DNA from 3 places in the Streptomyces sp. WAC07094 genome. Region 3 is predicted to be linked to each of the others. Evidence: riboswitches for the same ligand, from Rfam matches in the RefSeq annotation. Region 3 holds a riboswitch; each other region holds the start of a gene.
The links. A riboswitch is a leader RNA that binds a small molecule or an ion and turns the genes downstream of it on or off. The one in region 3 is predicted to bind thiamine pyrophosphate.

Region 1: another riboswitch for thiamine pyrophosphate. It lies ahead of thiC (phosphomethylpyrimidine synthase ThiC); the one in region 3 lies ahead of thiO (glycine oxidase ThiO).
Region 2: another riboswitch for thiamine pyrophosphate. It lies ahead of RCR19_RS05150 (cytosine permease); the one in region 3 lies ahead of thiO (glycine oxidase ThiO).

The regions. Positions count from the first base shown of each region.
Region 1 covers NZ_JAVMJZ010000001.1:4,236,024-4,238,282, forward strand. Annotated here, with positions in the region: gene RCR19_RS18670 (YibE/F family protein) at 1-1,143, opposite strand, end outside; TPP riboswitch at 1,215-1,371, shown strand; gene thiC (phosphomethylpyrimidine synthase ThiC) at 1,364-2,259, shown strand, end outside.
Region 2 covers NZ_JAVMJZ010000001.1:1,147,625-1,149,883, forward strand. Annotated here, with positions in the region: gene RCR19_RS05135 (WhiB family transcriptional regulator) at 1-41, shown strand, start outside; gene RCR19_RS05140 (DNA starvation/stationary phase protection protein) at 38-520, shown strand; gene RCR19_RS05145 (DUF3140 domain-containing protein) at 596-874, shown strand; TPP riboswitch at 1,146-1,240, shown strand; gene RCR19_RS05150 (cytosine permease) at 1,232-2,259, shown strand, end outside.
Region 3 covers NZ_JAVMJZ010000001.1:6,121,171-6,123,429, reverse strand. Annotated here, with positions in the region: gene RCR19_RS27090 (FAD-dependent oxidoreductase) at 1-322, opposite strand, end outside; gene RCR19_RS27085 (hypothetical protein) at 355-705, opposite strand; TPP riboswitch at 757-868, shown strand; gene thiO (glycine oxidase ThiO) at 867-2,030, shown strand; gene thiS (sulfur carrier protein ThiS) at 2,027-2,227, shown strand; gene RCR19_RS27070 (thiazole synthase) at 2,230-2,259, shown strand, end outside.

The DNA of each region.
Region 1 (2,259 bases), 1.9 Mb from region 3:
GCGGTAGAGGCCGCGCCACCCCACTGAGGGGTTCGCCTCGTGGAGCTCCCAGACCGCCGACGTCTGGGTCACCGTCACATCGTCGAGAACGCCCAGCGAACCGATGATGACGCCGGCGAGCAGCAGACCGCTCATGTCGATGTGCGGGTACAGGCCATGGATCAGACCGGTGTTGTCGTCCGTGTTCCCGGTCAGCGCGGCCCAGTCGATGAACTCCGAGCCCAGCAGACCGATCAGCGACAGCGAGATGAGGGTGCCGAGCACCGCCACCGAGGTGCGGGCCGAAAGACCGTGGCACATGTAGAGGGCGATCAGCATGATGGCGCTCGATCCGACCACCGCCACGAGCAGCGGATTCGAGCCTTGCAGAATCGCCGGCAGGATGAAGAGACTCAGCACCAGGAAACTCACGGCCAGCGCGACGAGCGCCATGACGCCGCGCAACCGTCCCACGACCACCACGGCGACCGCGAAGATGCCGGCGAGCAGGGCCATGGGGAACTTGCGGTTCACATCGGTGACCGAGTACTGCAGGTCCTTGGGCGCGGAGGGCTCATAGGCGACCACGACCTTCTCGCCCTGGTGCAACTGCCGGGACTGGTCGGGCTGGACGATCTCCGTGAACGTACGGCCCTTGTCGTTGCCGGTGTCGACCCGGATCGTCGCCTTCTTGCAGGTACCTCCCGCCTCTTGCTGTGCCGAGGAACCCTCGGCGGTGGAGGTGTCGCCGGTCGGGGTCTCGCCCGAGGCGTTCACGGACTTGCAGTCCACCGCTACGACCGTGGTGACCGTGGCCTGCTGGGTCTGCCGGTCGAAGCCGACACCGGTCCGCTTGTGGTCCGGAACGCCGCCGGGCCACAGCACCACGAGACCGACCACGACCGCCGCGGTGAAGGGAATGAGGATCGCCGCGATGACTCTGCGCAGATGACGTGAGACGGGGGCGGCCGGCCCATGGCTGTGGGAGTGGCCGTGCCCGCCGCCGGACCCGTTGCCGTCCCCAGGCCCGCCTCCATGGCCGCCTCCGTGACCGTCCCCGGGCCCATGACCGCCTCCATGGCCATGGTCGTGCCGGTCGCCCGGACCGCGACCGCGAGGCGGCTCGGAGGGCGGATAGGGGGGCGGGTGCTGCATCGAGGTCACCGACCGATCATTGCAAGATGGCGCGAGGCCTACTGTGCAGGCCGCGGAATTAGACGCTAGCGTGAGAGGACCTTTGCACACGCGGGAGCTCGGAGCACCGGGCTGAGAGGGCGCTGACCTCCGTGGACGCGATGTTTCACGTGGAACATCGTCGAGCGGAAACCGCTGCGTCGACCGCTGAACCTGTTACCGGGTAATGCCGGCGTAGGGAGTAGGTCTCATGACCAACAAGGATGCGCACACGCCTGCCTCCGATCAGCAGCACATGTCCTCGGAGGCCGGAACGTCCATCGGATGGCACAAGGCGTTCGTCGAGGGTTCGCGCCCCGATCTGCGGGTGCCGGTCCGTCAGGTGCATCTCACCAACGGGCAGTCGGTCACGCTGTACGACACCTCCGGCCCGTACACCGATCCGCTTGTGGAGACGGACGTCCGCAGGGGTCTGACGCCGCTGCGAGAGAACTGGATCGTCGCTCGCGGGGACACGGAGGAGTACGCGGGGCGGCCCGTCCGTCCCGAGGACGACGGAATCAAGCACACATCGCCGCGTGGGGGCCTGCGCAACCTCGACGCGGTCTTCCCGGGCCGGCCGCGCCAACCGCGCCGGGGTCGTACCGGCCAGGCGGTCACACAGCTCGCCTATGCGCAGCGGGGCGAGATCACCCCCGAGATGGAGTTCGTGGCGATCCGGGAGAACATGGCGCCCGAGGTCGTACGGGAGGAGATCGCGGCGGGTCGCGCGGTTCTCCCCGCCAACGTCAATCACCCGGAGACCGAGCCGATGATCATCGGCAAGCGGTTCCTGGTGAAGGTGAACGCCAACATCGGCAACTCGGCGGTGACGTCCTCCATCGAGGAGGAGGTCGAGAAGATGACCTGGGCGACCCGTTGGGGCGCCGACACGGTCATGGATCTGTCCACCGGCCGCAACATCCACACCACACGCGAGTGGGTGCTGCGCAACTCCCCCGTGCCGATCGGCACGGTGCCGCTGTACCAGGCCCTTGAGAAGGTCGACGGGAAGGCCGAGGAGCTGACCTGGGAGATCTACAAGGACACGGTCATCGAGCAGGCCGAACAAGGCGTGGACTACATGACGGTACACGCGGGGGTGCG
Region 2 (2,259 bases), 5.0 Mb from region 3:
GGTCCAGAAAGCGACGCATGACAAGGAGAAGCGCACGATGACCGTGGTGCACAGCGCCCTTCCCGAGTCCGCACGTGCCATCACCGGGGAAGCCCTGCAGGAAACCCTGGTCGACCTGGTCGGGCTCTCCCTCATGGCGAAGCAGGCCCACTGGAACATCGTCGGACCGAGGTTCCGATCGATCCACCTCCAACTCGACGAGGTGGTGGCCACGGCACGCTCCTACTCGGACACCGTGGCCGAACGCGCGGCCGCGCTCGGCGTCCCCCCGGACGGCAGGCCGGAGACCATCGGCTCCGCCTACGGCCTCCCGGGCGCGAAGGAGGGTTGGCTGCGCGACACCGACGTCGTCCGGTTGATGGTCGAGTCGCTCGGGACGGCGATCGGGCGTCTGCGCAACCGGATCGACGCGACCGCGGAACCGGACCCCGTCACCCAGGACCTGCTGATCGGGCTCACCGCAGAACTGGAGAAGCAGCGCTGGATGTTCGAGGCGGAGAACTGGCCGCGGGAGGACTGAGCGGACGGGCGCACGTACGGACACGAGCACGTACGGAGCGGAGGGTGGCCCGCGAGGGCGAGAGGGGAGTTCACGATGGCCGACGCCCTGGAGACGGACGCGCTGTGGGACGAGTTCCAGGAGGTGGTGAACATGACGTCCCAGGAACTCGCGGCCTGGCTGCGGGTCCAGGACGCCGACGAGGACACGGGATCCCCCGGCAGAGCGGACGGCCCCAGCGGCCCCCGCGTCGTCGCCATCCTGCAGAAGCGGCGCATGGACCTCACCGACGACGACATCCGGGTCATGCGCGAGGTGGTGGAGAAGGTGACGCTCGCGCAGGACCGCCGGAGGGGTCGGCGATCGTCGCGGTGAAGGCGGCCGTGCCCACGGGACAGCGGTCCGGGAACGCCGGTGCAGCCCGTCGCGGACACCGAATCCGGCACCGCGGGCCGGGCGTTGACGGGTGCCGCGCTCGCCAGGAAGGCGGCCCGGTCCGTCCCGGGCACGCCGCACGAGCCACTCGGGCCGGAGGGACCGGCCCGCACGGGCGGCGCTACGCCGCAAGGCTCCGACAGGCCGCCACCGCATCCGGTGGCGGCCCTTGTGTATGGCACATCCGGCGGCTCGGGTTAGTCTTGCCGCCGTACCGGACACGGGGTGCCCCATTCGCGGGCTGAGATCACACCCGTTGAACCTGAACCAGTTCGTACTGGCGGAGGGATGTCTTTCATGCCATTGGCGCATGTCTCCGGCGGGCTGCCCGCCGACGGCCGACGGACCGTCTTCGACGGACGGATGCCCACCGCTCCCGGGGATCTCAGGGTCGAGGGACACGGCATCGAACCGGTCCCCGAGAGCAATCGCTACGGCGGCGCGGGCCGGCTGTTCACGGTGTGGTTCGCCCCCAATCTGACCATGACCGGTGTCTTCACGGGCACCATCGGCATCACGCTCGGCCTCGACTTCGGCACGGCGCTCGTCGCCGTGGTGCTGGGCACGGTGCTGGGTGCCGTCCCCACGGCCTACCTCGGCACCTGGGGAAGCCGCACCGGCGCGGGCCAGCTCCCGCTCGCCCGGCTCGCGTTCGGACGCGCGGTGGTGCTGCCCGGAGCCCTGCAATGGCTGTCCTCGGTCGCCTGGGACGCACTGATCGGCCTGTTCGGCGGGGACGCGCTCGCACGCCTGTGCGGCTGGCCGTTCTGGCTGGGAGTGCTGGTCATGATGCTGGGGCAGGGCGCGCTCGGGGTGCTCGGTTACGAGGCGATCCATCGTCTCCAGATCGTCATGACCTTCGTCCTCGCGGCCGCCTTCGCGCTGATCGCCGTACGGATGCCGGCCGACGTCCACCCCGCTCTGACGGGCAGTGCACACGGCGCGGACCGGGCGGGCGCGTTCGTACTGACCAGCACGATCGCCTTGAGCCTGACCTTGTCCTGGGCCCCGTACGCCAGCGACTTCAGCCGCTATCTGCCGAGCACCACGTCCCGGACCAGGATGTTCTGGCACACACTGCTCGGTCTGGTGGTGTCCTTCCTGGCCGTGCAGCTCCTCGGCCTGTGGGGCGCCTCGGCGCTCACCGACCAGACGGCCGCCGGGGTGGACCGGCTGCTCGGCGGAGGCGCGCCGGGCGCGTTCGGGCTGCTGGCGGTGGCGCTGGCGGCCCTGTGCAGCAACGCCATGAACGACTACAGCGGCTCACTGGCGCTGCAGACCATCGGACTGCGCATACCGCGCCCGGTGGCGGCCGCCCTCGCCGC
Region 3 (2,259 bases):
CGTCGTACGGCACGGGACCCTCGGTGGTGTCCAGCTCGTGGTCGTCGGGGCGCACGCCGAGCACTTCGCAGCCCAGCCGCAACCCGATGTCCAGGGCCTCGAAGTCGACGTCGAAGGCGGAGCCGTCGGCCTTTCCGAGCAGCACGGCCTTGGACAACGGCGGTCTGTCGTACGGCGGGTGGGGTTCCGCGCCGATCAGCGTCACCCGGCCCCCGAAGCCCTGTTCCCGCAGGGCGACCGCGGTCTGCACCCCGGCCATGCCCGCGCCCACGACGACGACCCGCCGTGCCGAATCGCTCCGCGCCTGCGTCTGCTCGCTCACCTGATCACCATAGACAACTGACAAACCGTCAGTCAGCGTGCGTGCCGGGTGACCTCTTCCACAATGCTCGTCCCGTCGCCCGTTCGCGACTCCCATTGCCACGACTCCTCCAGCCTCAACCGCCCGTCGGGAAGCTCCACGATCCGGGACTCGCAGTGCCCGGACGACGTGATCCCGTCGTGCGTGAGCTGGACGTACCGGAAGTCGAGGCGGTCACCGCTTCGTGTACCCACCAAACGGCCGCGTACGACGTCGCCACCCGCGTATTCGGCCCAGATCCCGCCGTCCTGCTCGTGGTAGGTGAACCGGGTGCCGGTCCCGACCTGTCCGGGTGCCTGGTCCGCCACAGGGGCGAAGGTCAGTCCTTCGAGCGATGGGACCATGTACGGAGGCTCCCTTACTGAGGCAAACGGCACCGGATAGGGTGGCCAAGGTAAAGCACTCGCGGGAGCCCGGACGCACCGGGCTGAGAGGGAGGCTGGCGGCCTCCGACCGTACGAACCTGATCCGGGTCATGCCGGCGAAGGGAGGGGGCTCGACGCCCATGTCTCCTACACCCACATCCGACGTCCTCGTGGTCGGGGGCGGAATCATCGGGCTGGTGACCGCCTGGCGGGCGGCCCTGCACGGGCTCTCCACCGCCGTGGTGGATCCCGAGCCGGGCGGTGGTGCCGCCCAGGTGGCCGCCGGGATGCTCGCGGCCGTCACCGAACTGCACTACGGGGAGCAGACGCTGCTCGGCCTGAACCTCGAGTCCGCCCGTCGCTACCCCGACTTCGCCGACGAGCTCGCCGAGGCGTCCGGCCGGGACCTCGGCTACCGCCGGTGCGGCACGCTGGCGGTGGCGCTGGACGCCGACGACCGTGCCCACCTGCGGGAACTGCACGCGCTTCAGCAGCGGTCCGGCCTCGCGGCGGAGTGGCTGAACGGACGCGAGTGCCGTCGCCTGGAGCCGATGCTCGCGCCCGGTGTGCGCGGCGGTCTGAGGGTCGACGGAGACCACCAGATCGACCCGCGCCGGCTGGCCGCGGCCCTGGTCCTCGCCTGCGAGCGGGCCGGGGTCGTCTTCCACCGGACGTGGGCCGAACGGCTGACGGTGGCGCGCGACCGTGCCGCAGGCGTCCGGACCGCCGACGGCGACGACCTCGCCGCCGGGCAGGTGGTCCTGGCCGCCGGCAGCCTGAGCGGACGGCTCGCGGGCGTCCCGGACGAGGTCCTGCCTCCCGTGCGGCCGGTGAAGGGCCAGGTGCTGCGGCTGACCGTGCCCGAGCGGTACGCGCCGTTCCTGAGCCGTACCGTGCGTGCCGTCGTCCGCGGCAGCCATGTCTACCTGGTCCCGCGCGAGAACGGGGAGCTGGTCGTCGGCGCCACCAGCGAGGAGCTCGGCTGGAACACGGCGGTCACCGCGGGCGGTGTCTACGAGTTGCTGCGGGACGCGCACGAGCTGGTCCCCGGCATCACCGAACTGCCGCTCACCGAGACCCGTGCCGGTCTGCGCCCGGGCTCCCCGGACAACGCGCCGCTGCTCGGGCCCACGAAGCTGGACGGCCTGCTGCTGGCCACCGGGCACTACCGCAACGGCGTCCTGCTCACCCCCGTCACCGGCGACGTCATGGCCCACGTCCTGACCACGGGCGAGCTTCCCGACGAAGCCCGCCCCTTCACCCCCACGCGGTTCGCCGCGGCACTCACGGAGCAGCCCGCATGAACATCTCGGTCAACGGCGAGCCCCACCGCATCGCCCCCGACACCGCGCTCGACGCCGTGGTCCGGATCCTGACCACGGCCCCCTCGGGCGTGGCCGCCGCCCTCAACGAAACCGTCGTCCCGCGCACGCAGTGGCCCTCGACGCACCTCTGCGAGGGGGACCGTGTCGAGATCCTCACCGCCGTCCAAGGAGGCTGACCATGGCCGACGACCCCTTCGTCCTCGGTGGT